2 regions of the Lactobacillus sp. M0396 genome follow, and region 2 is predicted to be linked to the other one. Evidence: predicted binding sites of a transcription regulator. Region 2 holds the regulator's gene; the other holds the start of a gene.
The links. The regulator HrcA, encoded in region 2, represses chaperone genes, less so after heat shock. The targets are predictions, from matches to a motif close to TTAGCACTCNNNNNNNNNGAGTGCTAA.
Positions count from the first base shown of each region.

Region 1: the regulator HrcA is predicted to act here: its motif matches at 5,949-5,975, upstream of H3T43_RS03680 (ATP-dependent Clp protease ATP-binding subunit).

Region 1 covers NZ_JACFQE010000002.1:243,494-260,096, forward strand. Annotated here, with positions in the region: gene H3T43_RS03660 (glucose PTS transporter subunit IIA) at 1-930, shown strand, start outside; gene H3T43_RS03665 (sulfite exporter TauE/SafE family protein) at 1,021-1,770, opposite strand; gene H3T43_RS03670 (TetR/AcrR family transcriptional regulator) at 1,872-2,429, shown strand; gene H3T43_RS03675 (branched-chain amino acid aminotransferase) at 2,540-3,562, opposite strand; gene H3T43_RS03680 (ATP-dependent Clp protease ATP-binding subunit) at 3,816-5,912, opposite strand; gene H3T43_RS03685 (excinuclease ABC subunit UvrA) at 6,118-8,649, opposite strand; gene H3T43_RS03690 (alpha/beta hydrolase) at 8,649-9,515, opposite strand; gene H3T43_RS03695 (PTS sugar transporter subunit IIC) at 9,520-10,815, opposite strand; gene H3T43_RS03700 (hypothetical protein) at 10,965-11,198, shown strand; gene H3T43_RS03705 (DUF975 family protein) at 11,267-11,974, opposite strand; gene H3T43_RS03710 (hypothetical protein) at 12,133-12,276, opposite strand; gene H3T43_RS03715 (serine hydrolase) at 12,512-13,486, opposite strand; gene dltD (D-alanyl-lipoteichoic acid biosynthesis protein DltD) at 13,486-14,793, opposite strand; gene dltC (D-alanine--poly(phosphoribitol) ligase subunit DltC) at 14,786-15,025, opposite strand; gene dltB (D-alanyl-lipoteichoic acid biosynthesis protein DltB) at 15,054-16,298, opposite strand; gene dltA (D-alanine--poly(phosphoribitol) ligase subunit DltA) at 16,298-16,603, opposite strand, start outside.
Region 2 covers NZ_JACFQE010000001.1:266,751-283,353, forward strand. Annotated here, with positions in the region: gene lepA (translation elongation factor 4) at 1-838, opposite strand, end outside; gene dnaJ (molecular chaperone DnaJ) at 1,168-2,310, opposite strand; gene dnaK (molecular chaperone DnaK) at 2,391-4,253, opposite strand; gene grpE (nucleotide exchange factor GrpE) at 4,272-4,859, opposite strand; gene hrcA (heat-inducible transcriptional repressor HrcA) at 4,872-5,921, opposite strand; gene ribF (riboflavin biosynthesis protein RibF) at 6,055-6,987, opposite strand; gene truB (tRNA pseudouridine(55) synthase TruB) at 7,006-7,899, opposite strand; gene H3T43_RS01300 (ribosome-binding factor A) at 7,944-8,306, opposite strand; gene infB (translation initiation factor IF-2) at 8,325-10,964, opposite strand; gene H3T43_RS01310 (ribosomal L7Ae/L30e/S12e/Gadd45 family protein) at 10,969-11,280, opposite strand; gene rnpM (RNase P modulator RnpM) at 11,283-11,579, opposite strand; gene nusA (transcription termination factor NusA) at 11,598-12,854, opposite strand; gene rimP (ribosome maturation factor RimP) at 12,873-13,346, opposite strand; gene H3T43_RS01330 (PolC-type DNA polymerase III) at 13,452-16,603, opposite strand, start outside.

The DNA.
Region 1 (16,603 bases), on a different contig from region 2:
ACATCTCCTATTCAAATTCAGAATATCGCTACATTAGGTTATGATTACTTATTGCCCGTCTCTTTTGTACACAATATGGCCGAATCTGGAGCAGCTTTTGGCACTTCTTTAAGAATGAAAAATAAAGAATTGCGTGCTGCAGGATTATCTACCAGTTTCTCTGCTTTTATAGGCATTTCTGAGCCTGCTCTTTATACAGTTAATGTGGTTCATAAAAGTTCCATGCTAGCAGCAATGTGTGGTTCCGGAGTTGGTGGCATGCTAACCGTTTTACTTGGTATTAAGTGCTATGCATTTGTAATGCCCGGCATCACTTCTCTGCCTGTTTATGTCAAGGCGGGTCAAGGCTTTACCAATGTTTTGTTAATGATTATATGCTTAATAGCAGCTTTCTTAACTAGTGCTCTAGTAGCAGTAATTTTAGGTGGAAAAGTTGCTCAAAGAAGTGAAACAAAATCCAGCTCACCACAAAGCATGACTTTTAGTACTCCTGCTGCCGGAGTTGTAATTCCATTGGAAGATGTAGCTGATTCAGTTTTTGCCAGCAAAACAATGGGTGAAGGTTTTGCAGTTAAGCCTTCTGAAGGCAGCATCTATGCTCCAGTTTCAGGTAAAGTCACTATGTTGGCAGAAACAAAGCATGGTATCGGTATCACCACAAATAATGGCCTAGAGGTTTTAATACATTTAGGAATTGATACAGTTGAACTAAATGGTAATCCTTTTAAGCTTTTTATTAAAAAAGGTGATGAAGTCGCTTCCGGTCAAAAAATTGCATTCATGGATATTAAGCAAGTTAAAGACAGTGGCAAAGATCCAACTGTCATCGTGGTAATCACAAATTCAAAAGACAAGGTTAAGAATGTTAAATTTACACTGCCAAATAAGTCTGCCGCAGATTTTGATGAGATAATGTCTGTGCAATTATAGAATTAAGAATTTAATATACACCAAAAAACGTGATTCTGTTTTTATAGCAGGATCACGTTTTTTATTCTAATAAACCGTATTTTTCAGGACTCAGAGCAATGACTTAACGCCTAATAATACCAGCAAGACACCAACTGTGGGTTTCATGTAGCGTGTGATTTTAGTTTTAGCTAGAATTTGGGCAAGTCTAGGTGCAATAACAGCTCCAATGATAGCACCGATCATCAAAGGCAAACCAGCAATCCAATCTACTCGCCCGTCTGCAATGTGAAAGATAGCACCCGTGATAGTCATAAAAACCAGAACATAAGTTGAAGTTGCAGTAGCCTGAAAATCTTGTAATCCCAGCAAAAATAAACCGCCAATAATAACAGCGCCACCACTCATGCCAGCAACGCCAACCATTAAGCCACCTAAGATACCATACATACCCGCTTCTAGCCTGGAATATTGCGTTTTTTTAACAGTTGCGGCAGTTTGCGTTTTCTTCTTGAGTAGCATATTAATGCCAAGAACTACCAAAACGATTCCTATCAGCCATTTATAAATTTTGGCAGGAATATATTTTGAGAGTAATGCGCCTATTATCACAGCAGGAATTGCCGTCATTAACATTTGATTACCTATTTTAGTATTTATTTGTCTTTGATGATAATAGCTAATTGCACCAATAATTAATGAAGGCAAAGCTGTCACTAAGGAAGTAGAAGATGCTGTTGCAGCATTTAATCCAAATAAGCCGGTCAATATTGCCAGGTAAATGGCTGCTCCACCACCGCCAAAAAGAATAACGAAGGTTCCTATTATCAACCCTATTAGTCCCAGCAAAAAAATTTTCATATTATTTGACCTTCTTAATTTTTTTAAAATTATATGTTATAGTTACAATATGTAATTATAGTTTACATATTGTAAAAGTCAAATTAAGTAAGGAGTTAAAAATGCCACGACAAATTTTGTCTAAAGAAATAATTATTAAAACAAGCATTGAGTTAATTGAAGACAACAAAGAAAATAATTTTGCGTCTATTGCCAAAAAACTTGGCACTCAATCGCAAGCTCTATATAATTATTTTCCTAATCAGTTAACACTAAATTACGCCATAGTTGCGTGGACTGTTAGCTTGCTAACAGATCAATTACGCAAAGATTTGTTTGGCAAAGCTGGCCTGAAAGCAATTATTGATTTTGCAATGACATTTCGCAAAACAGCACTGAATCATTTTCTCTTAACTCAATTTGTTTTAAAAATGCCACGCACTAATAACTATCCTGAAACTACCGCAGCTTTTAATGAGCTAAAATCTATCTTTAATCAAATGATAGCAACAGAGTTCACTGACTCTAAAAAACAATTACTGGCAAGCAGATGCATTAGAGATTTAGCAATAGGAGATATTGTCAACGTTGGAACAGGTTGGTTTGCAGATAAATCGCTACCAGCTGATAAAAGTTTTCGTAAATTGCTGAAACAAAACCTTAGTGATATTGCAAAATAAAAGTTTTGAAGTATTAAACCTAAATTGTATCGAAACCTTTGGTTTTGTTTCGAAACTAAAATAAAAAAAGCGAGTCCTAAGACTCGCCTTTTTTATTCCCAATTTGTAACTTAATCCAATGTTTGGACCCAGCCTTCTGGGCCTTTCTTGTTACCATACTGAATATCAACCAGTTCGTTATAAAGTTTCTTAGTAACTGGACCAGTTTCTGTTTCACTATAGATAACATGTTTTTTACCCTCGTAGGTAATTGAACCTACAGGAGAAATTACAGCAGCTGTACCCATTGCACCAGCTTCTTTCATGTTGAACGCTTCTTCCAAGGTAATCTGGCGTTCAACTGGGTTTAGACCTTGCCACTTAGCGACTTCCAAAAGTGAGCGCTTAGTAATAGAAACCAAAATCGATTTTGATTTTGGTGTGACAAACTGTCCTTCTTGGGTAATGCCGTAGAAGTTAGCACCACCAAATTCGTCAATATATTTATGTTCACGTGGATCCAAGTAAAGACTATCGGCAAAACCGTTTTTATGTGCTTCAACTGTCGGAAGCAAACTGCTGGCATAGTTACCGGCTGTCTTTGCTTGACCGGTACCAGCATATGCGGCACGGTCGTATTCACTAACAACGTAATCTGCAGGGTTCAATCCTTTAATGTATGCGCCAACTGGAACCGCAAAAACGCGGAAGGTATATTCAGTGGCCGCTTCAACACCTAAAACTTTACTTGTTCCTACCATAAGTGGTCGTAAATAAAGAGTTGCGCCACTATCATATGGTGGTACAAATTCTTCATTAGCTTTAACAACTTGTTTTACGGCATCAACAAATCTATCTTCAGGAAATGGCGGCATGGCTAACCGCTTTGCTGAAAGAGTAAAGCGGTGTGCATTTTGATCAGGTCTAAAGAGATTGATCTTACCATCTTTTCTACGGTAAGCTTTTAGTCCTTCGAAAACCTCTTGTCCATAGTGCAGTACTTCCGCGCCTTCAGAAAAGGTCATGGATGAATCTTCGGTCAGTTCTCCTTCCTGCCATTCTCCATCTTTATATTTCGCCTCATATCGATAAGGCAGATCACGATACTTAAATCCCAGATTTTTCCAATCCAGGTCTTCTACTCGTTGTTTCATTTGATTGTCCCCTATAACAAAACTACAAAAGCTAAAAAATAATTTTTAGCTTTTTAATAATAATTTAATTGCTACCTAATTTAAACTATATTTTTGTTGATGTCAATAGTGAATTCATATTAATCTTAATAAAATAATATGAATTTCTGATAATTAAACAAAAATTCAATTTTGTTACTGTATGGAAGGTTTCACATGAAACAACTAGAAGCAAAAAAGGGATCATCCTCTATTGAATGATCCCTTTTTAACATTAATCTTGTTTTGTTTTATCGTTATTTTCAGATTTTTCTTTTGGCTTAATGTCTAATACTGCAGCATCATTTAAGTAAACATGCTTGTCATCTGCTGTAAACTTGACTTCTTTGGTATCAGGCTCTTTCATTAATAATTTAGCAATTGGGGTTTCCAAGTCCTGCTCAACTACCCGACGTAAAGGTCTTGCACCAAACTTTTTATCATAGCCCTTTTCAGCTAAATAAGCTTTAGTCTCATCAGAAACGTTAACCTTAACATTCTTTTTCGCCAAAACATGTGCCATTTTACTTAAGTAAATATCAATAATTTTATTCATATCATCTTTAGTTAAGGAATTAAATGGCACAATCGCATCAAGTCTATTCAAAAATTCTGGTCTGAAGTATGCTTCCAAAGCCTTGATTAATTTATCATGATCTACTTTACCGTCTTTTAGCAATTGGTCGGAATAACCTGCATTAGAAGTCATGATCAAAATTGTATCCTTGAAGGAGACTGTTCTGCCTTGTGCATCAGTTAAACGGCCATCATCCATGATTTGAAGCAAAGCATTAAACACTTGCGGATTAGCTTTTTCAATTTCATCGAACAAAATCAGGCTGTATGGCTGGTGACGAACTTTTTCAGTCAATTGACCGCCTTCGCCATAGCCAACATAACCTGGAGCAGAACCAATTAGCTTGTTAACTGCCATCTGATCTTGATATTCTGACATATCAAGTCTAATCAGATGATTTTCACCACCAAACAATTGAATAGCCAATTGTTTAGCTAATTCTGTCTTACCTACACCAGTAGGTCCGGTTAATAAGAATGTACCAGTAGGACGATCATTGTCTTTAAAAACTTGTTTACGGGCAATTGCATCAGTAATGACATCAACCGCATTATCCTGATCAATAACCACTTTCTTTAATTTTTCAGCTAAATCAAGATTCTTTTGTCCCTCACTTGCATGCAATTCACTCATTGGAATCTTTGTCTTGGCTTCAATCAAAGCATAGATATCTTCATCAGTAACATGTGGAGTCGCTTCATTATCTACATGATCAGCTTTGTCGCGCAACTCTTCAATCTTCTTTTTCAGCTCACTTGCTTTACTGTAATCTTCCTTTTTGGCAGCAGTTTCTTTTTCACTTTCCAGCTTTTTAATCCGATTCTTTAAAGTTGCTTCATCATCAGGAATAGTGTCGAGACCCTTTTTGGCACCTGCTTCATCCATTAAATCAATGGCTTTGTCAGGTAAGTACCGTCCCTGAATGTAGCGCTGTGATAATTCAACAGCCAGCTTTAAAGCACTGTCATTGTATTTTACATGATGGAAAGCTTCATATTTATCTTTTAGACCTTCCAAAATTTTGACAGTCACTGCAGCAGATGGCTCAGGAACTTGTACAGGCTGGAACCTACGTGCTAGGGCCGCATCATTTTCAATCCTGCGGTACTCACTCGTAGTCGTTGCACCAATCAGATTCAAGTCGCCACTAGCCAAAGCCGGTTTCAAAATATTAGCAGCGTCACCATTGTTATTTTCAGAGTCAGTTGACCCTGCTCCGACAATATTATGTAATTCATCAATAAATAAGATAATATTAGGATTTTTCTTAGCTTCGTCAATCACTTTTTTCAGGCGCTCTTCAAAGCTACCACGCAAACTTGATCCAGCAACCATATCATTAATGTTAATTGCAATAATATGTTTGTCTTTCATCTTGTCAGGAACATCGCCTGCAGCGATCTTCTGTGCCAATCCTTCTACAATGGCAGTTTTACCTACACCTGCTGGTCCAACTAAAACTGGATTGTTCTTTTTGCGCCGACTTAGAATCTCTATAACTTCCTGAATTTGTTCATCACGCCCAATTACAGGATCGTATTTATTTTTCTTTGCTTGCTCAACCAAATCAACTCCAATTGGCTTTTGTCCTTGCTTTTGCCCCATTTGTCCGTTTTGGGATATGTCTTGCGGTGAAATATTCATACTGCTTGAATAGTGAATAGGAATAGCTCCACCTTTATCATTAGTGTTATTAAAGAAAGAATTGTTTAATTCGTTAAATAAATCATCAAAATCATTATCAAAATATGCCATATGTAAACACCCCTTTGATAGGTTATAAATTTGTAATTAGCACTCGTAGCGTTCGACTGCTAATTGCTTACATATAATATTATAGCAGGTTATCCACAGAAAGCAATAGTTTTGATTAACTTTTTCCACAGATTGTTTGATTTTTCCACAAAAATAAAAAAGCCTTAAAAGCAGCGCTCTCAGCTACTTTTTAGGCTCTATTCTTTTATTTTTGATATAATTTAAATTGCTTTGCCAAATATTTACCTGTTAAACTACCAGAATTTTGAGAAATATCCACAGGGGATCCGCTTGCAATAATTTTTCCTCCTTGTAGTCCTCCTCTTGGTCCCATATCAATCATATAATCACTGTTAGCCATAATATCCAATTCATGCGTAATAGTAATAATAGTTCCTTCTTGCTCGAGTAATCTTTGAAACACTTGTAAGAGTGTTCTCACGTCTTGTGGATGTAGTCCCACTGTCGGTTCATCAAAAACAAATAAAGTGCCCTTTTGCCTTTGATGAATGTGACTAGTTAACTTTAACCGCTGTGCTTCTCCTCCTGATAATGCTGGAGTAGACTCCCCTAGATGAAGATAACCTAAACCCATGTCATGTAATGTTGTAATTGTTTTATTAATTTTTGGCTCTTTTTGAAAAATTTCTTCTTTTAAGGCATCATCTACCGAGTAATCCAAAACGTCAGCAATACTTAGATTGTGCCATTTTACCTGCAAGACATCTTGATTGAAACGATGACCTCCACATACTGAACATGTTTCAACCATGTCAGGCAAATATTGGATATCAAGTGAAATCACACCAGTGCCACCGCATGCAGGGCATGCACCTTCTTTATTATTATATGAAAAATGAGACGCGCGATATTTTAACTTTTTAGCTAAAGGCTGTTTGGCAAAAAGTTTACGCAAGTTGTCCATAATATCTGTATAAGTTGCAACAGTTGATCTCTGATTCTTACCAACTGGTGTAGAGTCAACACTAACCACGTTTTTAATATAGTTATTGTTTAAGCTCTTTACCCACTTAGGTCTTTCACTGTTATTTTTTTGTGCCTTTAATGCCGGAATCAAAGAATCTAGAATGAGAGTAGTTTTACCAGCACCTGAAAATCCGGTAACAGAAGTTAAGCGATTGACAGGTATTTGCACATGCAAGTTTTTTAAGTTAAAGCGCTCAGTAACATCAAGTTTTATTTTGCCATGTTTAAAGATTTGGTCTTTATTGACCCTGGGTCTGACAAATAATGGTGCTTTACCTGTTAAATACGGTCCAATTAAGGATTTTTCATTATGTTCTATCTCTTTAGGTATTCCCTGGGAAATAATTTCACCACCCTGGCTACCTGAACCTGGACCAATTTCAATCACCCAATCAGCCGCATTAATAATGGAAGTTTCATGATCAACAACAACTAAAGAATTGCCTTGATTGACCAATTCATGAAATACATCAATCAACCCAGCTACATTGTCAGGATGCAAGCCCACTGATGGTTCATCTAATACATAGAGTACCCCTGTAGTTTCGGTGCGCAACGTTCTGCCAAGCTGAATACGTTGAAGTTCACCTGTAGACAGACTACTTGCCTGCCTGTCTATGCTCAAATAATCTAGTCCTAATTTTAATAGAGGTTTGACTTGATGCAACAATTCACTCGTTAAATTTTCTGCTAAGTCTTGCATGTCTTGTGGCAAACTTGCTAAAATCTCATCCATATATTGAGTTAATTCACCTAAAGTCAGTTTCTCAGCTTCAACAATATTTTTGCCGGCAACTAGCTGCTGCCAGCGACTAGGATCAATCCGATAGCCATGACAGCGAGGACAGGTACTAAATTTATAAAAAGAATTAATTCTTTGCAATCCTCGCTCCGACTTTGTAGTTTTACGGGAGTTAGCCACTGCATTATAGGCATTTTCATATAACGCATCAAGATGATAAACCCGACCAGTTGAAGTTGGCAAGTCAATAGGGACTTTCCGCTCTTTACCGTGAAGCACAAAGTCTTTTTCTTTAGCATTCAACTCTTTATATGGGATATCAGTACGTACACCTAATTCACGGGCAATGCGCCACATCCAATTTCGACCGGGAATTTGCCAAGTGGCTACCGCACCTTTTTCAAGCGTTAAATTTTCATCAGCAATAATCTTACTATCATCAATCTGCTCAACCGTTCCTAAACCCTGGCATTTTTGACACGCACCATCTGAATTAAACGCAAAGTCTTCAGCACTAAAAGCATAAAATTGTATGCCACATGTAGGACACGTCAAGCGACCCATTGCTTCCCCAGTTAAATCCATTGCTTCCGCAATTTTTATGGTTGGTGGAACTCTGTGACCATTAGGACATACGGGTGAACCTAATCGGGAAAAAATTAGTCGTAGGATATTAAAAACTTCCGTCACTGTGCCAACGGTCGAACGCACACCAGGAACAGCCGGTCGCTGCCTTAATGCCAATGCTGAAGGGATATGTTTTACCTCATCTACTTGTGCAGGACCAACTTGGCTAATGCGTCTCCTAGTATAGGCTGCTAAGGAATCAAGATAACGTCTTGCACCTTCTGAGTATAAAATGCCCATTGCCAAGCTGGATTTACCAGATCCGCTTAAGCCAGAGATTGCTACAAATTTATGTAGTGGAATATCAACATCAATGTTTTTTAAATTATTAACTCTACCACCAATTACTTCAATTTTAGTAGGTTGTTTTTGGTATTTCATTAATGATTCTCCTTTCCCTTAGCAGGCTTTAATGGCCTATTTGGTTTCTTTAATAAGTACTGTCGAATTGCTTGAATTACCTGCTTATTTTGCGGCAAATCTGAGTGATCTGCTTTTTCACCTGTAACTGTCATTGCCGTATAATTCTTAACCTGATTTTGAAAAATAAATTTACCGGCAGCTACACTTGTTTCAGGTACGATTCCATCTGATTCATAATTTTTCCCTCCAGAAAGAGAATAAACCTTTAAATATTGCGGTAGTGTTGCACGATTTTTAATAAAATCTGCCAGCATTTGCGTCCGATTATTAATATTACTTTCAGTAAAGTTATAAGGAGTTCCTAAAGTCATTAACTTCTTTATCTTAATGTTATCAGAATATTCAGAATAATAATGTTCCAGCCAATAAGTCCAAATTAAACCACCGTTGGAATGACCAAATGCTTTAAAATTATTAAACTTATAGTTTTGAATTAGTGATTCAAACGCAACATTTAGCCATTTTGCCTGTTTTTTAATATTTGTATAACCGTCTTTATTGTTGTCAAAACCAATAATAATAAAAGGCTCCAAATCGTTTTTACCAATAGAGCCACTGTAAGTTAGTTTTGCTTCACGTGAAACTTTGATTTTTATTACACTGTGTCTGTTGAGAGTAGTTTTATTCAGTTCATCAATTAAATCGTTAAAACGCTCAGTTGTGGCACTGGAACCAGGAACCATTATTACTGGGGAAAGCAGCGACTTGCTAAGTTCCGCTCTTGATTTATTATCCTTTTTCATCCAAAAAAAACTGGGGACAGCCAGCATAATTAAAACAATTATGACCAAGATTAGCCATTTATAATTAGGATTTTTACGCATCTGATCATTCCTTCTTCTGGTAAGCAATTCTTAGATCAATTTTTTCATTAATTTTAATTATTGGTAATAGCAAAACTATATCCAACAAAAACAGCAGTAATGTAAAAATTAACGTTGACCAGTTACCATTTGTGCCAAAAAATGAAACTAAAATTCCGGGGGTTCCTTTTAAAATTTGATAAACACTCACAGGAATAATATGTACGCTAATAGCCACAGTAGCCAATGTCATATTAATAATCGGGATCATAACACTAGGCAATACGAACACAGGATTTAAAATTAGAGGTAAACCAATTGTAAATCCCAAGTTAGAACCAAAAGCAGCTGGTAATAAATTAATTTTAGCATTTATTTCATTTTCTCTATTACCTCGCCTTATTAAAAGCAATACAATCACGGCTAAAGCAACGCTAGCACCACCCATTATCCCATAGCTGTTAATGAGTGAACTGCCCAGGTATTTATACGGCACATTCCAAGAATTACCGTGTTTTAATGTATACGTCAAATTTTCAGCAGTAAAAGCATTATTAACCGTTCCTGATAAGGAGCGCAATGGATAACCGATTCCTAACCAATCTAAAAAAGTAATCACAGCTGAAAGCAATAAAACTTCGCCAAAATTATTAGTGGTCTGAACTCGACTGACAATTTCATTAAAACTGGTGGAATTAAGGAGTTTAAGTTGTAATTCATAAATTATAATTCCTAAGAATATACCCAGTAGCAGTGAAATAGCGCTAGGCAAAACAGCATCCCCCGCCCTTTTTTGGATTATCTTTGTTCCCTCATCTTTAACGTAGGAAAAGTCTTTACCTAATAAATGAAATATTTGTCCCACACAATATCCTATAACTAAGGCTATAAAAACTGCATTAATTTGTAACAAACTGGCAGTAAACGGCATGCGAGCATTGCGGCCACTGCTGGATGCATATGAACAAAAAAGCATAATTAGAACAGCAGTTAAACCTGCCATAGTTGAATCCTTATGATAAAGCCGTGCTGTGTAACGAGCCATAAAGTAACTGGCATAGACACCAAACACCCCAAAAGTAATTTCTACCATTCCACGGCAAACAAAAGAACCACCATACCAAATATGATCAGATAATACTTTATCCAGGCTAAATATATTATAAATTAGTCCATTAGGTGTAAAAACCAAGTCATTAAAAAGTTTAAAATATGAGCCAACCACTGCAATCGGCATTAACACTGCCATGGTATGTCTTGTCGCACGAAAAAAAGAGAATTCCTGCATACGTGCTACGATATTGATAGTATATTCTTTCATTAAATCTGACCTAACCTTGATTATTGTATTTAAAATAAAATAATACTCTATTTTTCTAATGCTAGCCATTTTAATACCAACCATTATCTTTTTTATTATTAGTAATGAATAAAATGGTATAATGAAAGTGTATTTTAAGAGGCGAGAAAATGAGCAGGAAGAAAATTGAATTAACTGAAAAGGTAGCAAAGCTAACAGAAAAGTATTTAGAAGTTAACGATACTGATTTTAATGATCTGATTAATAAGGCTTTAAAGACCTACCTGATTGATCACTTAAATTCCAGTCAAGTAAAGGATGCTCTCAAAAAAACAGATGATTTTAATTCTGAATATGCTGGCAAATGGTTTCAAGAGCGTATTGAAGACTTGAACAAGTACTAAATTTTAAAATGGGTACACAAAAAAAGAGCAAGACAATGAATGTCTTGCTCTTTTAGTTATTTATCAATTTAATTTTTTAAATATCGATCACCAGCTAATCTGCGGTAAAAATTGGCTTTAGTTGTCTGTTCATAAGGAACTAGCCAAATATAACCAATGCCAAAAGTTAGTACACTCAAAAGATACCAACCAATAAAACTTAAATTTAATACAAATAGTTCCCATTTATGGCCGTCCATCAACTGACGACTTAGTGTAATTGCTGTTGTTGCATGTACCTCTTGCCTACTTGCTACCAAGTCATTAACAATATAGGGCGTCATGGCATAAGAATAAGACTTAATTAAGCCAGGGATAACTAATAATAAAGACCACAGAAATTGAAAAATATACTCACAAAGATAATTCAGAAATTCTGGTACAAACCGATCATCAGTAAAAACAGAAAAAATACCTTTAAAAAAGCCTAGTCTTTCTCCACGAGCAAAATGTAAGAAAGTAACTACCATACTCAGCATAAAAAAGCTGCCAATAAAAGTTAAACCCGTATCAGTACCTAATTGACCTGCCCAAAATGCAGGTTTAAACAGTGAATCAATTGAGCCGGTTCCCATGACATCATTTACATTATTTGTAATCTTAAGTGAATTATTTATTGCTGGCCTGGCAAAAAAGAAACCAACAAATAAGGTCATTACTAAACCAATAATAACTGCCCAGCCCCAGTTATGACGCAGTTGATTTTTCGCTTCTAGTTTTAGTTCTGCTCTGTTCATAACTTATCTCCTTATCTAGTATATATTAAATATATTTTACCCCCTAGCAATGGCAGATAGCAAAGAAAACACTAAAAAAGCCTAGTTCCATCAACATCGGAACTAAGCTCACACAGTATTTGTGCTACCACTACTGACCACATTATAGAAACTTATATTTATTCGTCTTCTTTATCCAGATTTTTATTACTAAGATTAACATAAACCAAAGAATCTTTTGCTTGATTAACTAACTTCTTGATTGTTTCTTCACTAAAATATTCCTGTGAATTATTTAAAGCTACGCTCATTATAATAGGCAAATTCATGCCAGCTATAATGTGGGTATGTTAATGTACTTAATAAATGTATTTATCATTATTTTCATGTATACAAAAAGCCTAGTTCCACCAACATCGGAACTAAGCTCACACAGTGTTTGTGCCACCATTACTGACCACATTATAGAAATTTTACATTTTCGCTACCGGAGAAAATGATTACTTCCCTATGGTGACACAACAAAATTTTAGCATGCAATTAACCAAAAAACAAGTTTCAACCAATTATATTTGCACTGTCAGCCTTACGGCCAAGTAGTTCGAGCATGATTTGATTAATTTGACTTTTTAACTGGTTAAATTCACCCTCACGTGTCTTATTAGACTGTATAATCACTAGCGTTTTAGCATTATTAGTACTGCGCATGAAGGTATAATAACCCTCTCCTGCACCATTAGCAGTTTTAGTTTTTAATTTAATATTATTATAAAAGCCGCCATTATAATAAGCAGGTGGTTCAGACTGGTAAAGCAATTTACGACTCTTTTGGGTTAACAAGTTACCAGCTAGTAAATATTGTATAACTTTGGCCAGATCATGATTAGACATTACTATTGAACCAGCCCCTAATTCATTGCGAGCTCCCCTTAAAGCTGCCTTATGCTTAACCACGTCATAGCGACCTTTGCGGTAAATCATTCCGGGCACTAAATGACTGGAAATAATTTTGCCTGGCCTTGACCACAAAAATTCTGTTTGTTTCAGCTTTAACGGCCTGATATAGGTATTGCGGAACAACCGCTCATAGCTTTGACCCGTTATTTTGCTCATAATACCACAGAGGTAAACATAATTTAGTGAACTATAATGCCACTTATTTAATAAATCAGGTTCAAAAATAGTTTTAGCTGCATCATGCTGAATATTATCAGAGTCAGAAACAAAATGCTTTCTTCCTAACTTTGCTCCTGGTTTGAGATCAAGACCTGCCGTCATGGCTAATAGATTTTTAATTTTGACTTTTTGTGCTCCAGAAATTTGCGGATAAAATTCACTTAATTTATCCTGCAGGCTTAACTTGCCTTCCTGCACGAGCCGCATAATAATTGCAGCCGTCATAGATTTCTGCACAGAATTAATTAGATAACTAGTGTCAGTGTTATTGCCTAAAGCATAGTTAAGCATTATTTTGCCATTTTTAATGACTAGAATTGAGCCCTTGATTCCTAAGGCATCAATTTGCTGGCGCACTATTTTCCTTTTAAAGATTCTTTTGAACTGCCATTTAACGGATTTTCATCTGTCAAACTAATCTGATATGGCTTTTTTTGCCACTTTCTGCTGTAAAAATAGTTATGAATATTATAATTACGTGGTAGATCACTTTGCGCCATGAATGGCTTTACTGCCTTGTCAACAGCTACCCAGCCGCGCCAGCCCAAGTGAATAGTATCTTCCATGAAATACTTTTCACCACCGCGCTTGGATAAATCGGTAACGTTATCAAAACCTTGACTAGCCAGTTGGTATTTAATCTTAGAAACGGCCTTCTGATACATTGTTTGTGACAAGCCAGTGTAATTAGACCATTTTTCATTAATCGGCGGGATAATGAATAGCACATTGGTATGCTGCTTGGCAAACTGATGCAACATCAATTCAAAATCGCTGTATTCTACCGATTTAGTATAATTAAAATGACGCTGACTATCTTTTAATTTAGCAAGTACCCTTTTATTTAAACGCCTTTTATAAAAACGATTGTTAATACCAAAATTGTTAGAATTGGTGTTAAGTGCAGCCTGCTGACTTGCTACTTGGTCTAAAGCCTTGACTGAATACGTATTCGGCAATAACTTGGCCTGCTTATTGATCCTTCTAATGCGATCACGCAGCTGGAAGGTGCTGAAAAATTTATCTTCATTGTTAAGCATGCGCCGCTGATTTTCTAAGTAAAAGCGTTGAAATCCCGTTAGCTTTTGCCCGTGGGCAATCCTTCTCATACCCAGTTTGATAACGCCCTTCACTTCAGGCATTTGCTGAAAACGTTTGGCTGCATAGCGGTTAGTCACCGTGTCTTTTTTAATACCTAAGAGAAAATTACAGGCTTGCAGCGGTGAATAATACAGCGCGAAGGCATCCGGATTTTGACCCTTTTTAGTAAACCATTGCGGTGAAACAATGACTACGGCTTTTTTGCCCTTAAGCTGTTTAGCAGTCCCCTGCATTTCCAAAAAATGTGCTAAGGATTGACTGCCTGGCCCGCCTAATAAAAATGGCCGGTAATTGCGGCGATACTTTTGCGCAATTACACTGGGATGCAATGGATCAAGCCGTGATAATTCACTTGATCCATAAAAAGGCACGTACCCATCCTTAAACGCATCCTGTTTCATTAAAGAGCACTTAAAAATAGTATTAGTTTGCGAATTAGCCGCTTGATAAATGGCATCCCTAGAAAAAGTTCGCTCCCACGGCATCAGAAAGATGACCAGCAGCAAGACAAATGCGCAAAGAACCGGGCCAAAAATATGCCACAGCCGGCGTTTGTTATTCATTTTCTAAATTTTCCACCTTTGCCACAATTTTATTGGGCGTATCCCATTCATTTCTGTCAAATTCAGAAACTGGTACATCTATTTGGAACTTTTCCTGTAAATTTAACAACATTTGGACACTGGCCATTGAATCCATTAGACCGTTGGCAAAAATATTTTCATCCATTCTCTCTGTTAAATCTTCACCGGTTAAATCTTGTAAAATTGCTAAAACTTCTTTTTTGGTATCCATGTTAAAACTCCTTAAATAAAATTATTGCCTATTGCCAGCCAAACCAAAGCTGGCTGAGAAAACCTGAAAAAATCAGGAAACTAAAACACACTACATTAAAAGTTACAAAAATTGCCAGCCATTTTGTGTATTTATTCGATGGCAGCTTATCTTTGTGCTTCTTTTTGAACCGCAACCAGCAATCATTGATGATGATGGCAAAAGCATGGAACAAGCCATAAACAATATAATACCAGGTCAGCCCATGCCAGAAACCCATCACCAAGAACAAGAGCAGGTATGCTGCCTGCGACAGCCTGACTGGGTTTTTAAACAGCTTTTTCTTCATTGCAAAGAAGGTAAAACGCATGTAGATGTAGTCCCGAAACCAGAAAGACAAGGTCATATGCCAACGGTTCCAGAATTCTTTGATGTTTTGCGAAATAAACGGCTTGTTAAAGTTCATTGGGGTGTGAATACCCATAAAGTAGGAAATCGACACGGCAAATAAAGAATAGCCCGCAAAGTCAAAGAATAAATACATGCTGTAGCAGTACATATAAGCTACTACCCACCAGGATAGTTTTAAGCCGCCATTTGCTGTACCTGTAATTAAAGCAGCTCGGGTGATTCGGGGCAGCCAATAGGTACCAAAGAACCAGCCAAGAACAAATTTATATAAGAAGCCTTGAAACAGATAACGTGTTGCCAGCTCTAAATCGTTTAGATACTGATCACGCTTTGGCACCGTGTCGCATTCTTTGGCAAATCTGCGGTAACGATCAATTGGTCCCGAAGAAATGGTCGGAAAGAATAAAAGAAAGCGAAGATAGGTTCCCAAGTTAAGTTCTTTAATAGCGCCATCGCGTACTTCCATCACGACCTGAACTGTCTTAAAGGTCAGATAAGAAATCCCCAGAAAAGCCAAAACTCCAGGAATTTTAGCTTGCGGAAAAGCAGTCTGTACTTTAACCAAAACCAGGGGCACGATTGTTAAAATTACAGCTAAGTAGAAAACCCAGGTTCTATTTGGACTGTTCTTGCGGCGGCGATAATAAAGATAGCCATAAGTGACCAGCAACTGAAACAAAATATAGATGATTAAACTAACGCCCTGTTGCCATTTTTCACCATCAAAAATGAGAAACAAGAAAATTAATGAGAATACAACCTCATAGATTTTTAAGCGATGACCCCAATACAGCCCAATGATAATAGGTATTAAGCCAATCATCAGATACACGAAATAATGCGGATTGGAATATGGCTGCAAGTTAATGAAATTAGCGTTCACTACTCGTTGACCTCCTTAATGACAGCCTTAATATCAACTTTACCATTTTGCGAGACCGGCAATGTTTCACGGTAAACATAACGCTGTGGAATCATGTATGGCATCAGTTCTTTAGCTAAATCTGCTCTGATCATCTTAGTAATCTCTGCTTCAGAATATTGCTCTTTTACCCCATCTTTGAGTTTAATTTCGGCAACAATTTGCTTAACCGTATGATCCTGATTATATTTTGGTGCAGCTACGCCGTGATCAACCAGCTTGTTCATTCCAATATAGTGGTTGATTTCTTCCAATTCTATACGATA
Region 2 (16,603 bases):
CAACACGAGTTTCACGAACAGACTTGATATTTGCTGTCAGATAACCAACATCACCAGCAATTAAAATTTCTTTCTTTACTGGGTGTGGACTTGATACCCCAACTTCAGTAACCTCGTACTCTTTACCGGTATTCATAATTTTGATTCTGTCGCCAGGTGCAACAGTGCCATCCTCAATTCTGACGGACAAAACTACCCCGCGATAATCATCATATTTAGAATCAAAAATCAATGCTTTAAGTGGATCTTGCAAATTTCCCTGTGGTGCAGGAATATCTCTTACTATTCGCTCAAGCAATTCTTTAATTCCTTGACCTGTTTTTCCCGAAACTTCAACTGCCTCTGAAGCATCTAAACCCAGCATTTCAGTTATTTCTTCCTTGGCTTGCTCAGGATTAGCGGATGGCAAATCAATCTTGTTAATTACAGGCATTATTTCCAGATCATCATCAATCGCTAAATAAGTATTAGCTAAAGTTTGCGCTTGTACACCTTGTGAAGCATCGACTACTAAAAGTGCACCTTCACAAGCTGCCAAAGAACGAGAAACTTCATAAGAAAAATCTACGTGTCCAGGAGTGTCAATCAAATGAAAAATATAGTCCTCTCCATCTTGGGCATGATATTTAATTTCAACTGAGTTCATTTTAATCGTGATTCCCCGCTGACGTTCAAGTGGCATATCATCTAACATTTGGTTTTTTAGTTGTCGTTCAGATACAGTATCAGTCAGTTCTAAAATACGATCCGCAATTGTAGATTTCCCATGATCAATATGAGCAACTATGGAAAAGTTGCGAATATGTTTTTGGTAATCTTGTAATTTTTTAATATCCATAAATAATTTGCACCCTTTACTCTATCTTTATTATTATAACAAATTCCCAAACACCTATAAAATTAATTAAGATAAAGAAACTTTTTATCAAAATTAAAGGACTAATCCCATCAAGCTTGAAGAATTAGTCCTTTAGTTCAATTTGCAAATAATACTACTAATATCTTATAATGCCATTTTTATCTGACATTCCATTTTCATTGAAAAGTCTCAAATAATTTTTGATTTCTTTTTTACACAGCAGGGATCATCGGATTTAATTATTAAGTCAGTATCAATCTCTCACCAGTATTTATAGCCCTTTGAGCATAATTTTATAGCATTAATTTTTACTGCAACTTTTCTTTTAATCTTTCAAAGAATCCTTTTTCTTGTGGCGTTATTGATCCACCGCCGGCTTTGACAAAATCAACCAAAGCCTGTTTCTGCTTTTCATTAATCGATTTCGGAATCTGTACTTGAACAGTAGTTATTTGATCACCATTACCATTTCCACGCAAATATGGAACACCTTCACCATGTAAAGTAAATTCTTTATTAGGTTGTGTTCCAGCAGGAATTTTCAACTTCTTTTCTCCATGCACAGTTTTAACATTAATTTCATCACCTAATGTTGCCTGCGCAAATGAGATCGGAACAGTAGTATAAATAGTAGTTCCTTTACGTTCGAAATCTCTTGATGGTTTGATGCGATAACTGATATAAAGATCTCCATAAGGGCCACCATTTTTTCCTGCTTCACCCTGACCTTCATAACGTAATTGCTGTCCATTATCAATTCCGGCTGGAATATTAACTTCAATAGTGTTTTTGCCATCAATTACACCTTTGCCATGACAAGTTTGGCAAGGATGCTCAATAATTACACCTTTGCCATGACATTTATCGCAAACTGTCTGACGCCGAATAACTCCCAGCATGGACTTTTGAGTTATAGTCATGTAACCAGTACCATTACATTTATCACACGTAATCGGGTGTGTACCCTTTTCAGCACCATTACCTTTACATGTCGGACATGTTTCGCTCCTGGTATAAGAAACTTGTGTTTTTTTGCCGGTAATTGCATCCATAAAATCAATTGACAAAGTATAGTCTAAATCTTCACCACGAGTTGGTGCTGTTGGATTCGCTCTACGCTGACCACCACCGGTAGCGCCACCGAAGAAGTCATTAAAAATATCACCAAAATCACCGAAGCCACCAAAATCACTATACCCTTGACCTGCACCGCCAAAGCCGCCTTGACCATTGACTCCGGCTGAACCAAATTGATCATATTGTGCTTTCTTTTGCTTGTCATGTAAAACTTCGTAGGCTTCATTAACCTTTTTATATTTGTCCTCAGCACCTGGTTCATGGTTTAAATCAGGATGGTACTTTTTGGCAAGTTTACGATAAGCAGAGGTAATTTCTTCATCACTGGCATTGCGATCAACACCAAGAACGCTATAGTAATCTTCTTGTGCCATCTATAAGCTCCTTAACTTTACAAAAGAAAAGAACTACTTTTTTTGGCAGTTCTTTTCTAATTTATTCAATTATAAACCCTTTACTTATCTGGGTCTACCTTATGAAACTCGCCTTCACCTGCGGAACCACTACCTGAATTGCCATCTTGGGAACCAGGATTTTGTGGTCCTGCTTGAGGTCCAGCCTGTCCTTGTGCACCTTGAGCCCCACCATTAGCTTGGTACAATTTGACTGCTAAGTCTTGGGCAACTTTAGACAATTCATCCTTCTTGGACTTCATCTCATCCAAGTTGTTGTCCTTTTGAGCCTTCTTCAAAGCATCAAGTGCATCTTGAACTTTCTTAGTATCATCATCTGATACCTTGCCTTTGACATCCTTCAAAGTCTTTTCAGTTGAGAAGATTAATTGATCGACTTCATTACGAAGATCAACTTCTTCTTTCTTCTTCTTATCCTCTTCAGCATGTTCTTCAGCTTCTTTTTGCATCTTCTTGATTTCTTCGTCAGATAAACCGGATGAACTCTTGATGGTAATCTTTTGTTCTTTACCGGTTCCCATATCTTTAGCAGAAACATTAACAATGCCGTTTTTGTCAATATCGAATGTAACTTGAATTTGAGGAACACCACGTGGGGCGGCAGGAATGTCTGTTAGTTCAAAACGACCTAATGTTTTATCGTCAGCAGCCATTGGTCGCTCACCTTGCAAAACGTGAACATCAACAGCCGGTTGATTGTCTGCAGCAGTAGAGAAAATTTGACTCTTTGAAGTTGGAATTGTCGTATTCTTTTCAATTAACTTAGTAAATACGCCACCCATGGTCTCAATACCTAAAGAAAGAGGAGTGACATCAAGTAAAACTACGTCCTTAACATCACCAGAAATAACTCCACCTTGAATTGCTGCACCTAAAGCAACAGCTTCATCCGGGTTAATTGAGTGATCAGGCTCTTTACCAGCCCACTTCTTAACTGCATCCTGAACAGCAGGAATACGGGTTGAACCACCATTCAAAATAACTTTATCAATGTCATTAACTGTTAATTCAGCATCTTTCAATGCATTGTCAAATGGAATCTTTGTTTTATCAACTAAATCAGCAGTTAATTCGTCAAATTTCGCTCTAGTTAAATCAGCTTCCAAATGTAATGGCCCAGATTCACCAGCAGAAATAAATGGTAATGAAATATGAGTTGAAGACACGCCAGACAAATCTTTCTTAGCTTTTTCAGCGGCATCCTTTAACCTTTGTAAAGCCATTTTATCTTTAGAAAGGTCAACACCATTTTTATCTTTAAAGTTCTTGATCAGCCAATCAATAATTTTATTATCGAAGTCATCGCCACCAAGGTGAGTATCACCGTTAGTTGAAAGTACTTGGAAGACTCCGTCACCTAATTGCAAAACAGAAACATCAAAGGTACCACCACCAAGGTCATAAACCAGAACTTTTTCATCTTCAGCATCTTTATCAAGGCCATATGCAAGTGAAGATGCAGTAGGTTCGTTAATTATTCTCTTAACATCTAAGCCTGCAATTTTACCGGCATCCTTAGTAGCTTGACGCTGAGCATCGTTAAAGTATGCAGGAACTGTAATGACTGCTTCAGTAACCTTTTCGCCAAGATAATCTTCAGAGAATTTCTTGATATATTGTAAAATCATGGCAGAAATTTCTTGAGGAGTGTATGCTTTATCACCAATCTTGACCTTATAATCAGCTTCACCCATATGACGCTTAATTGAAGAAATAGTATTAGGATTAGTAATAGCCTGTCTCTTTGCGACTTCACCGACTTGAATTTCTCCATCCTTGAAAGCAACTACTGAAGGTGTAGTACGGTTTCCTTCTGGATTAGTAATAATTTTTGGCTCTTTTCCTTCAAGAACAGCAACTGCCGAGTTGGTAGTTCCTAGGTCAATTCCGATAACTTTTGACATTGATATGCTTCCTTTCAATTATTGTGCTACAACAACCATCGCTGGTCTTAAAGTACGATCTTTGTACAAGTATCCTTTTTGCAAAACCCGCACAACATGATCTTTTTGATCTTCATTTTCAGCTTCAACTGTTTGGACAGCTTGGTGTAAATTAGGATCAAACTTTACACCTTCAGCAGTGATTTCACTGATTCCATGATCTTTCATGGCTTTAACCAGAGAATCAAGTGTCATTTGCACTCCCTTTTTAAGCTGCTTTGATGCTTCATCATCAACCTTTGTTGCCAAAGCTCTTTCTAAATTATCCATTGCTGGCAAAACATCTTTAGCTAAAGATTGTGATTCATATTTAATAAGTTGCGCTCTTTCATTATTGTAGCGATTTTGCATATTTTGCATTTCAGCTTGACTGCGCAAGTACTTATCTTCTAAATCATCTTTTTCTTTTTGCAACTGGGTCAAATTGTGTTGCAGTTTGCTTTCCAAAGATTCGGACTTCTTTTTTTCGTTAGCCTTAGCTTGAGAATGCTTTTTAACTTCTTTTGATTCACTTGATTCTTTTTGATCTTTTTTTGAATTTTTACTGTTAATTTCTTCTTTACTCACGGCTAACCTCCTTTATTTAAATCTACCATAATAATCAAGCAACTTTTTAGATAGCTCATTTCTGAAATATTCAAGCAATCCTATCACTTGAGAATACGGCATATTATCAGGGCCAAGTAAAGCAATTATGCCCTTTCCGTGAGGACCAACGCTGTACTCTGCCGTAAGCAGACTATAATCCTTTAACAAATCATTTGATAACTCAGACCCTAGACTTACCCGAACTGGATATCTGTCACTTTTTAAATTTTGCCTGTTATCCAAAATACTAGAAATTAAGTCATTATGCTCAATCATTTCATATAATGACCGCAAATTAGAAACGTCACTCAAAGAAATATTATTGAGCAAATTAATCTGACCATCGACATACATTTGTTCGCTGGCAGCATCACTGATCACATCTTCAACTAAATCTATTAATTCAGACACATGAGCAGCTTTAAGCTTTTGTCCTAAAGTCTTCTTAAGAAACTCAGGTGTAACCTGATCTAGCGACTTTCCTACTAATTCATCGTTAATCATACGAACGGCACGTTCAATGTCATCACCATGAATATTGTATGGTAAGTTATAAACCTGGTCATGAACATCACCATCACTGGTACCAAGAATAGCCATAATCTGTCTGCCAAATAAAGGTACTATACGAAATCCGGTAATAGTTAAATCACTATTCTCAGGCCCCTCCGCAAATGCAGTGTAATTTGTTAGGTCAGATAAGATCTTAACAGCTTCCTGTACGATGTCGTTAACTTGATGAAACGGCTGATCAAGCTGATTAATAATTCTTTTATAAACAGAAGATGAAATCTGTAAAGGCTCAACTAAATTGTCAAGATAGTAACGGTAGCCTTCTGTTGAAGGTACTCGACCACTTGACAAATGAGTTTTTTCAATCAAGCCTTTTTCTTCTAAAACCGCCATTTCGTTACGAATAGTTGCACTTGAAACTTTAATAGGTAACTGATTCATGACTGTTTTAGACCCAACAGGATCATGTGTCTGCGTAAAATCATTGATAATTGTTTTTAAAATTAATTCTTGACGTTCGGTCAACATAAATATCGCCCTCACTTTTAGCACTCAAACTTATTAGGTGCTAACAATTAATATGATACTAGCTTTTAGCAGAATGTCAAGTTGAGTGCTAACTTTTTTACAAAAAAAACGCTTATCCTCTTTAAAATTGAAATTAACCAATGCCGGCAAAATAAGCTTTGATTTCTGCCTCATCACCACTCATTTGTTTTTTTAATTTTTTTAAGTTATCAAATTTAATTTCGCCACGAGTATACTTATACCATTTAATTACCATTTCTTCATCATAGGCTTCTTGATTAAATCCAAATAAATTCGATTCAATATAAAGCTTTGTACCCTCATTAATAGTTACGTTATAACCCACGCTTGTCATTGAGTCATACCACTTGCCTTTAATCTTGGTTTTAGTAGCGTATACTCCAATTTTAGGAACCACCTTGCCTTGAAACCAAACTAGATTTGCTGTAGGAAAACCCAGTTTATGGCCATTACGTAAACCGTGCCCGACCTTACCGGACATGACATACGGAAACCCTAATAATTTAGCGGCCAATTCCATATTTCCACTGGTAATGGCCCTTTTTATTTCCGTAGAGCCAATTTTTTGGCCATCATAAGACTGTTTTGGAACATCAATAATAGCAAATCTTCCCTTAGCAAACTTAGGGAAATTTTTCATATTGGCAATCTCTTTGGGACCATAAGTGTAGTCAAAGCCGGCTACAACTGTATCAGCATTTAATTTAACAATAATTTTATCTACAAATTCCTGTGCAGTCAGTTTGCTAAATGCCTCATTAAAATGCATCACAAGCAAAAAATCAACTTTTAGTTCCTGCATCTTATAAGCTTTTTCAGACAATGTATCTATATAGCTGACTTCTTTATTTTGATAAATTTCTTTAGGATGTCGATCAAATGTCATTACTACTAATGGTAAATGCTTTTGAATTGCTTTTTCTTTTGCGATTTTGATTAATTCCTGATGACCACGATGAACACCGTCAAAGAATCCTAAAGCAAGGATTATCTTTTGTGGAATAATATTTTCCTTAAACGGGTAAGTTAAATGGATAATTTCCATAATAAGACCTTCATTCACTTATTCATTTTGTAAAAGCATTAAATAAGGGCGATACATGGTACCATCTTTTTGATAAATTGCCTTAACTCTATTATTGTATCCTAATGCCACTTTTTTTGCATTCGTTTTCAGAGAAATCGTTGCTCCATTTTTAACTTTGGCCCACAGATCTGTATCAATATCCTCATGAGCATAATTAGTAAAAAAAGAGTCAATTGGTTGAAGCAATTCATTTACCATATCTGGATTTTCTGAAATTTCATTCAATTTAACAGCTTGATCTATATCAAAGCCTGAACTAGAAGTGCGCCGCAAATTTTTCATTACGGCCGGCACACCAAGGCTTGTTCCCAAATCATTTATTAAAGAGCGAACATAGGTTCCTTTACTGCATTCAATTTTAAAATCAAAAACTTCTTGACCATTTTCTTTATCAAAAACAGGTTCATTTGTAAGATCGTAAGAAAAAACTTCAACCTGTCTTTTTGGCCTTTCAACTTTAATACCTGCTCGCGCATATTCATATAAATGCTTGCCATTTACTCGGACGGCCGAATAAATAGGTGGTACCTGTTCTATACTGCCCACAAACTCTTGCATAGCTTTTTGAATTTGATGGTGTTTAATTTTACTAGTTATTTTTTTAAATTCTGTTTTTTTGCCACTAATATCGTAACTATCAGTGGCAAAACCAAAAATTCCCTGACCTACATATTTTTTGTTTTCCTCGTGCATCAATTCAATCAATTTTGTGGCCTGACCAATTGCAATTGGTAGCACTCCCGTAACGTCAGGATCTAGGGTACCAGCATGGCCTATTTTTTTGATATGCAGCGCTTTGCGTAAATGATAGACAACGTCTGCGCTTGTCATGCCCTTATCCTTATCTATCACTAAAATACCATTTAACATTTTTTATTACCTAATCATGAAAAAAGCGCCTCACAGCGCTTTTCTTAATTATTGCGATTTGCATCCTGCTTTTTTACTTCAGCGATTAACTGATCAATTTTACTACCATATTTAACTGAATTATCTCGTTTAAAAATCAACTCTGGTACTTTATATACAGTTAGGACTTGCCCCAACAAATGCCTCATCATTCCCTTAGCTTTATTTAAACCAGCAGCAGCTTCTTCTTCTTTTTTAGAATCTTCAGAAAGAATGCTGTAATAAACAGTAGCATATGATAAGTCATTTGTACATTCAACCGCTGTAATTGTTACATCATTAACTCGTGGATCACGAATATTTTTTCGTAAAATTTTCGTTAATTCACGGAGGATTTCTCCTTCAACACGACCTATTCTGTGTTTCATGCTTTCCTCCCAGTTAATTTATTCAGGCTTAACTTCCTGTTTTTCTACGGCTTCCATTTCGTCACCAATCTTGATGTCATTATAGCCCTCAATGGTTAAACCGCAATCGAATCCTTGCTTAACAATCTTGGCATCATCTTTAAACCGTTTGAGTGACGCAACTTTTCCGGTATAGATCACAACCCCATCACGAATCAAATTGATTGCAGAATCTTTTGATACGTATCCGGAATCAACAAATGCACCAGCAATCGTCCCAACTTTAGAAACTTTCCAAGTTTCACGTACAGTCAGATTACCAACAACTTTATCTTCATAAGTTGGTTCAAGCATACCCTTCATAGCAGCTTTAACATCATCAATTGCCTTGTAAATAATACTATATAGTCGAATATCTACTCCATCTGCTTCAGCTTGAGATTTAGCAGTAGCGGTTGGACGGACATTAAAGCCAATAATAAAGGCATTCGAAGCTCCGGCTAATGTAACATCCGATTCATTTACTGCTCCTACACCCGCATGAATGATATTAACACGAACGCCCTCGACTTCTATCTTTTCAAGCGATTGTTGTAAAGCTTCTACTGAACCTTGTACATCTGCTTTTAAGACAACGTCTACTTCTTTCATGTTTTCTTTTTTCATCGTGTCAAACAAGTTATCAAGAGTAACATGTTGGACATTTTCACGAGATTGTTGTAAAGCCTGTTGTGCTCTTTGTTCACCAACGCTTCTGGCAGTCTTTTCATCATCAAAGACAACAATCTTATCGGCTGACTCGGGCACATCATTCAATCCAGTAATTTCAACTGGCATTGATGGCGTAGCTTTTTCTACCTGGCGTCCACGATCATTGGTCATCACTCTGACACGACCAAAGCGATTACCGACAACAATAGGATCACCTACTTTTAGGGTTCCTTGTTGAACCAAAAGGTCAGCAACTGGGCCACGGCCACGGGAAAGGCGAGCTTCAATAACAGTCCCAATTGCCTTTTGCGTAGGATCCGCCTGTAGTTCCATGACATCTGCTTGTAAGAGAATCATTTGTAAAAGTTCATCAACATTTTCACCAGTTTTGGCAGAAATGTTTACAAAAATAGTGTCACCACCATAATTTTCCGGAATCAAATTGTATTTCATTAACTGTTCAGTAACATGCTCAGGGTTTGCACCAGGAACATCCATTTTGTTAATTGCAACAATGATTGGTACCTTAGCACTTTTAGCATGGTCAATGGCTTCAACAGTTTGTGGCATAACTCCATCGTCTGCAGCTACAACCAGTACAACAATATCGGTGATTTCAGCACCACGTTCACGCATGTTAGAAAATGCCGCATGTCCAGGCGTATCTAAAAATGTGATTGGCTTATTATCTACTCTTACCTGATAGGCACCAATTTTCTGTGTAATACCACCAGCTTCATGAGCAGAAACATGAGTATGACGCAATCGGTCAAGCAAAGTTGTTTTACCATGGTCAACGTGACCCATGATTGTAACAACTGGTGGTCGCTTAATTTGATGCTTAGATTTCATAGAAGCTGCCATTCTCTTGTCGTAAAGAGTATCAATGTCAGATATATCTTCATGAACTTTTTCTTTGGCATTGATATTATATTCAGCAGCAACTAATTCTATTGCATCTTTATCAAGTGACTGATTTTGATTAGTCATCACACCTAACATAAATAGTTTCTTAACTATTTCAGCAGGTTCACGGTGCAGCAACTTGCCCAAATCTTGAGCATTCATACCAACTTCGTACACCAGTGTTTCCGGTAACGGACGTTCTTTTCTCTGGGTTGACTGTTTCTTTGGTACCTGTTCGAGCTGCTTTTTCTTATTCTTGCGTTTACGCTTTTCTTGATGCTTTGAGTAATTATTGGTACCAAAAGTTTGATTTTTACCTTTTCTGCCAGGTTTACCAGAATTGCGACCGTGACCATTACCGCGACGCTTTTCTTCTTTTGCAGGTTCAGGTGCAGCATTTGTATCCAAAGCTTTAGGTTTATTAACTGGACTTGCCTTTTGTGTATTCTTCATTCTGGCTGGCGAAGGCTTAATTATTTTAGGTCCAGTTACCTTAGGTGCTGTAGTCTCGACTTTAACAACTTTATTTTCTGATTTTGAAACATTCTTGTTATCTTCTCCAGAAGATTTTTTGACATTGACTTTGTCTTCATCATAAGACTTCTGGACTCTCTCACTTTGACGATCTAATTTCTTTTCATCCACACGTTGTTTTTGCTTTAACTTCTTTAATAAGTCTTGTGCTACTGGCTTTGAAGTCCTTTGACTTGGGCTAGTATGTTGCTTATAGCGATCTTGAGCTTGTCTTGATCTATTGTTAGATCGGTGAAAGTTGTTGCTCCTTTTGGTATTCTTGTTATTATTATTTTCCTCATGCTTTTTTTCATTTTTGCGAATTGAGGTAACGGAAATTTTGATTTTACTGCTCCTTTTTGCGGGTTTCTCTTGCTTTTGCGCGGGAGCGGAGCTACGGAAACTATCTTTTAATTGATTTACTTGTGAATCTTCAAGTGATGACATATGATTTTTAACATCCAGTCCCAGGTCCTTCGCCTTATTGACCACAGTTTTATTATCGATGCCTAATTCTTTTGCCAATTCATAAATTCTTGTTTTAGCCATCAAATCACACTCCTTCGTCTATTTTTTGTAACAATGCTTTGCAGAAACCAGTATCAGTAATTCCTAAAACTTTTCGCTTTTTTCCGATCGCTTGGGAAATTTCATTACTAGTAAATTTGTTAATAACAAGTATATTATTTTGTTCCCCAACTTTATAGATCTTTGCAGTAGTATCTGCATGACTATCTTGGGCTAAAATAATTAGTTTTACCTTTTTGGCTTTTGCGCCAATTGAAACAATTTCAGTGCCTGAAACTAATTTTCCGGCCTTTTGACTTAATCCCAACAAATTTAGTGCTTTTTGTCTATTTTGCAAATCTACTTATCACCAAACAATTCTTTTCTTGCCTTTTGATGGTCAACATATGAGTAAAGCTCCTGGTAAAACTCTTTAGGCACTTTAGTTCCTAAACTCCGCTCAATTAAGCTCTTTTCTTGAGCATTTTTGATCTGACTTGGATCAAGCGAAACATATGCTCCCCTACCAGGTTTTTTACCAGTAGGATCAACAGAAATGTTCTTTTCTTTGTCGACTACGATGCGCACCAATTCTTTTTTTGGCTGCATGGTATTAGTCAACAAGTCTTTTCGCATTGGAATCTTTCTTTTTTTCAAAAAGTTTCACCTCTTGCTTTAATTTTCAGTAGAATCTACTGTTTCACCATCAGAAATGTTATCCTGAAGCTCATCTTCTGGTTCAGCCCCTTCAGAAGCTGGATCTTCATCAGATTCTTCGCTCTCAGCAAAATCGCTGTTTTCTTGTAAAGAAGACTTTGAACCATCATAAGCTAAATTATTAGTTTCAGCTGCTTCATTTTCTTTTTCAGCCTGATCACTGCTTTCGTCAACAAATTCTACTTCAGATTCTGGTCTAATATCAATCTTATATCCTGTTAATCTGGCAGCCAAACGTACATTCTGTCCTTTTTTACCAATTGCAAGCGACAACTGGTAATCCGGAACAATTACCAAAGCACTTTTTTCCTCGTCCTCATCTCCAAATTGAACAGCAATCACTTCAGCGGGATTCAAGGCATTAGCAATGTAGTCTGACGGATCTTCCTCGTATTTAACTACATCTATGTTTTCACCGTCAAGTTCATTAACCACATTCTGAACTCTGGCACCTCTTTGACCAACACATGTTCCTACTGGATCAATGTTAGGATCATTGGACTTCACTGCAATCTTGGTTCTGTCCCCTGCTTCACGAGCAATTGAGACCACTTCAACAGTTCCATCATAAATTTCAGGTACTTCCTGTTCAAATAATCTCTTTACCATATCAGGTGCGGTACGTGAAACCGTAATTTGAGCGCCTTTTGAATCTGAACCAACATGAGTAACCAAAACCCGAATCTGATCTTGGGGATTATAGCTTTCACCAGGCATTTGATCATTACGTGGCATTACTGCTTCAACATTACCAATTTTAACATAAACGAAACGATTATCACGTCTTTCAACAGTTCCTGTTATTAATTCATCTTCATACTGAGAGTACTCATCAATAATATGATTTCTCTCTGCCTCACGCAAATGTTGCATAATAACTTGTTTAGCAGTTTGTGCAGCAATCCGACCAAAATTTTTAGGTGCGACTTCGAAACGAATTTTGTCACCAAGTTCATAGGCCCGATTAATCGTCAGAGCATCCTTTAAACTGATTTCCAAACGTTCATCATGAACTTCTTCAACGACAGTCTTTTCAGTCATCAGCTTAAAGTCGCCCTTACGTTCATCAAATTCAACTATTACATTCGTTGCCTGATTATAATTTTTCTTATATGCTGCAACCAGCGCTGCTTTTATCGCTTCAACAATTACGTCTTGCTTTATACCCTTTGTTTTCTCGAGTGTAGCGAACGCTTCAAGCATTTCCTTAGACATAAATTTTAATCAACCTTTCTAAAACTCAATTGCGAAACGAATGCCTGCAATTGCTTTACGGGGAAGTGATAAAACCTTCTTTTTAGTTTTTATCTTTATTTCAAGTTCGATTTCGCTATCATTATAAGATTTTAAAGTTCCCTCATATTCTTTTTCACCTTCAACTTTCTGGTATAGTTTTATATGCACATACTCATTTAAAGCTTTTTTCCAATCATCTTTGTTTTTTATTGGTCTTTCAATACCAGGAGAAGAAACTTCCAAAATATAAGGATCAGGAAATGGATCAGGTTGTATTTGATCAAGCTTCTCAGATAATAATTCACTTAACCCTGCAATTTCATCCATATCAATACCATTTTCTCTATCAACGTAAATTCTTAAATAGTTTTGACCCTTTTCTTTAACGTATTCTATATCAATAAACTCATCTTTGCGTTCTGCAATAATTGGTTTAATTTCTTTGAGAACAAAATCTTTAACTTTCGCCAAGTACTTTCCTCCGTAATAAAAAGAGTGAGCACAATTGCTCACTCCGAATTATTTATTCGAACTTCTTTAAAAAGTATATCACATTTATATTAATACTGCAAAATTTTAAAAGAGTGAAAGTTGATTCTGCTCTGGCATTCCAGTTAGAACTTCATTATTTTCTAAATAATCCATAATTGACTGGGATACTTTTCCACGGTTTGCCAAGTCTTCTTTTGACAAAAATTTCTGCTCAGTTCTTGCAGCAACAATTTGTTTGGCTGCATTATTTCCCAGACCAGGAACTGCATTAAACGGTGCTAAAATTGTATGCTGATCAATAATTTTAAAATTAGTGGCCTCAGACTGATTAATATCAACCATTTTTATCTTAATACCACGCTCTAAACACTCATTGGCAATTTCCAGGACTGTCAGAAGACTCTTATCCTTGGCAGACGCATCATTTCCTTGATTTTGAATATCAGCCATTGCCTTTTTTACCGTGTTTTTACCATGACTCATAGCTACTAAATCAAATAAATCAGCCCGTACTGAGAAATAAGCAGTGTAGTAGATTTCAGGATAGTAAACTTTAAACCAGGCAATTCTTAAAGCCATTAATATATAAGCCGTCGCATGAGCTTTCGGAAACATATACTTGATTTTGAGACAAGACGGAATGTACCAGTCAGGAATTTTATCATTTTTCTGTAGAACTGCCATATCATCATCACTTATTCCCCGACCATGACGAACTGATTCCATAGTTGAAAACGCTACTTCGGGTTTAACTCCCCAGTGAATCAAGTCCATCATGATATTGTCTCTACAACCAATAACATCTTTTAGTTTGCAAGTGCCGTTGTTAACAAGCTCTTCTGCGTTTCCTAACCAGACATCAGTACCGTGGGATAGGCCAGAAATTTGCAGTAACTCGGAGAATGTAGTCGGCTTTGTTTCCTCTAACATCCCTCGTACAAATTTTGTACCAAATTCGGGTACGCCTAAAGTACCAGTTTCTGATTGAATTTGCTCAGGTGTTACACCTAAAATTTTAGGACTTGAAAAAAGCGACATTACTCCTGGATCATCGGGTGGAATTGTTAAAGGATCAACACCGGAAAGGTCTTGCAACATTCTAATCATAGTTGGATCATCGTGACCTAGAATATCAAATTTCAAGATATTATCATGAATGGAATGAAAATCAAAGTGTGTTGTCAACCACGCAGCATTGACATCATCTGCAGGATATTGTACGGGTGTGAAGTCATAGATATCCATATCATCAGGAACGACAACAATACCTGCAGGATGCTGACCGGTAGTCCTTTTAACTCCACTGACACCCGCTGCTAAACGATCAAGTTCAGCATTACGAAGATTCAATTCTTTTTCTTCATCATAGTGTTTAGCATAACCGTAAGCTGTCTTATCAGCTACAGTGGCAATTGTACCTGCTCGATAAGAATTATCGGGACCAAACATTACTCGAATAAAGTTATGGGCTACCGGCTGATAGTCACCCGAGAAATTCAAATCGATATCAGGAACTTTGTCACCGTGAAATCCCAAAAACGTTGCAAAAGGAATATCTTGCCCATCCTTAACCAGTTCAGCTCCACACTTAGGACATTTTTTATCTGGCAAGTCATATCCAGACCCGTATTCACCGTTTTCGAAAAATTTCGAATACTTACATTTTGGGCAACGATAATGTGGTGCCAATGGATTGACTTCAGTTATACCCGACATTGTAGCCACCAGACTAGAGCCAACGGAACCTCGTGAGCCAACCAAATAGCCATCCTTATTCGACTTAGCCACTAGTCTTTGAGAAATCAAATAAATTACAGCATAACCATTGGAAATAATTGAATTGAGTTCCATATCAAGTCTATCTTGGACAATCTTTGGCAGTGGATCTCCATATAGCTCATGTGCTTTGTCATATGTCAAACGCTTCATTTCTTCATCAGCATTGTCAATGTGTGGTGGGTAAAGTCCATCTTTAATAGGTGAAATTTCTTCAATTGATTCAGCAATTTTATTAGGATTAGTAATTACTATTTCTTTAGCAATATCTGCACCTAAAAAACTAAAGGCATCTAGCATTTCCTGAGTAGTGTAAAAATGCATGTCAGGCTGTTTTTTGTTCCTGTCAGGTTTGCTGCGTTGGGCCGAAATCAAAATAGTACGATATATAGCATCATGTTCTTCCAGATAATGTGCATCTCCTGTGGCAACTACTGGTTTATTTAATTCCTTACCCAATTTGTAAATATTTGTCAGAATTTCTTCAAGTTCTTTTTCATCAGCAATCAAATGATCTTCAATCATAATTGAATAATTTGCTGGTGGCTGAATTTCGAGGTAATCATAAAAGCGTGCCTTCTTACGAGCTTCGTCATAGCCTTTTTGCATCATTGCAACAAAAACATCGCCTTCAGAGCATCCAGAACCATATAGCAAACCTTCATGATTCTTAACCAAATCTGATTTGGGAGTACGTGGGATCCGATAAAAATCTTTGGTACTTGCAATAGAAACCAGTCTGTACATGTTTTTAAGGCCAGCTTGATTTTTTGCTAAGATAGTCATATGTTGTGGCCGTGCTCTTTTAAACACTTGACCCTGAGCGGCATAATCGTTCATTTTACCTAAATCATCTTCGTGATACTTTTTGGCAAACGCATCCAAGAGCTTAAACATTAAATAGCCTGTTGCTTCAGCATCTTGATTAGCCCTATGGTGATGCTCGAGGACAACATTATATTTTTTGGCCAGAGAATCTAACGTATGTCTGGTTTGTTCTGGATGAAGCAACCGTGATACTTCTAGAGTATCAACTACCGGCTGAGTAATTTCTTCTAAGTTAGCTCGTTTCAAAGCTGCGTTGACAAAACCAACATCAAACTGAACATTATGACCACAAAGCGGACGGTCGCCATAAAAATCCTGAAATTGCTTAATAACCACAGCTTCATCATCAGCTGCTCCTACCATTTCATCAGTAATTGATGTCAAATTAATGGTCTGTTCACTTAATGGGTGATGGGGATTAATAAATTTATCAAACCTCTCCAGCACTTCCCCATTTTTCATCTTTACAGCACCGATTTCAATAATGGTATCGTAAACGGATGACAAACCTGTCGTTTCAACATCAAAAATAACAAATTCACGATCTTTATATGTCATTGAAGCCGGATTAAGAACCAGTAATGCATGATCATCAATCATATTAGCTTCTAAACCGTAAATTATTTTGACAC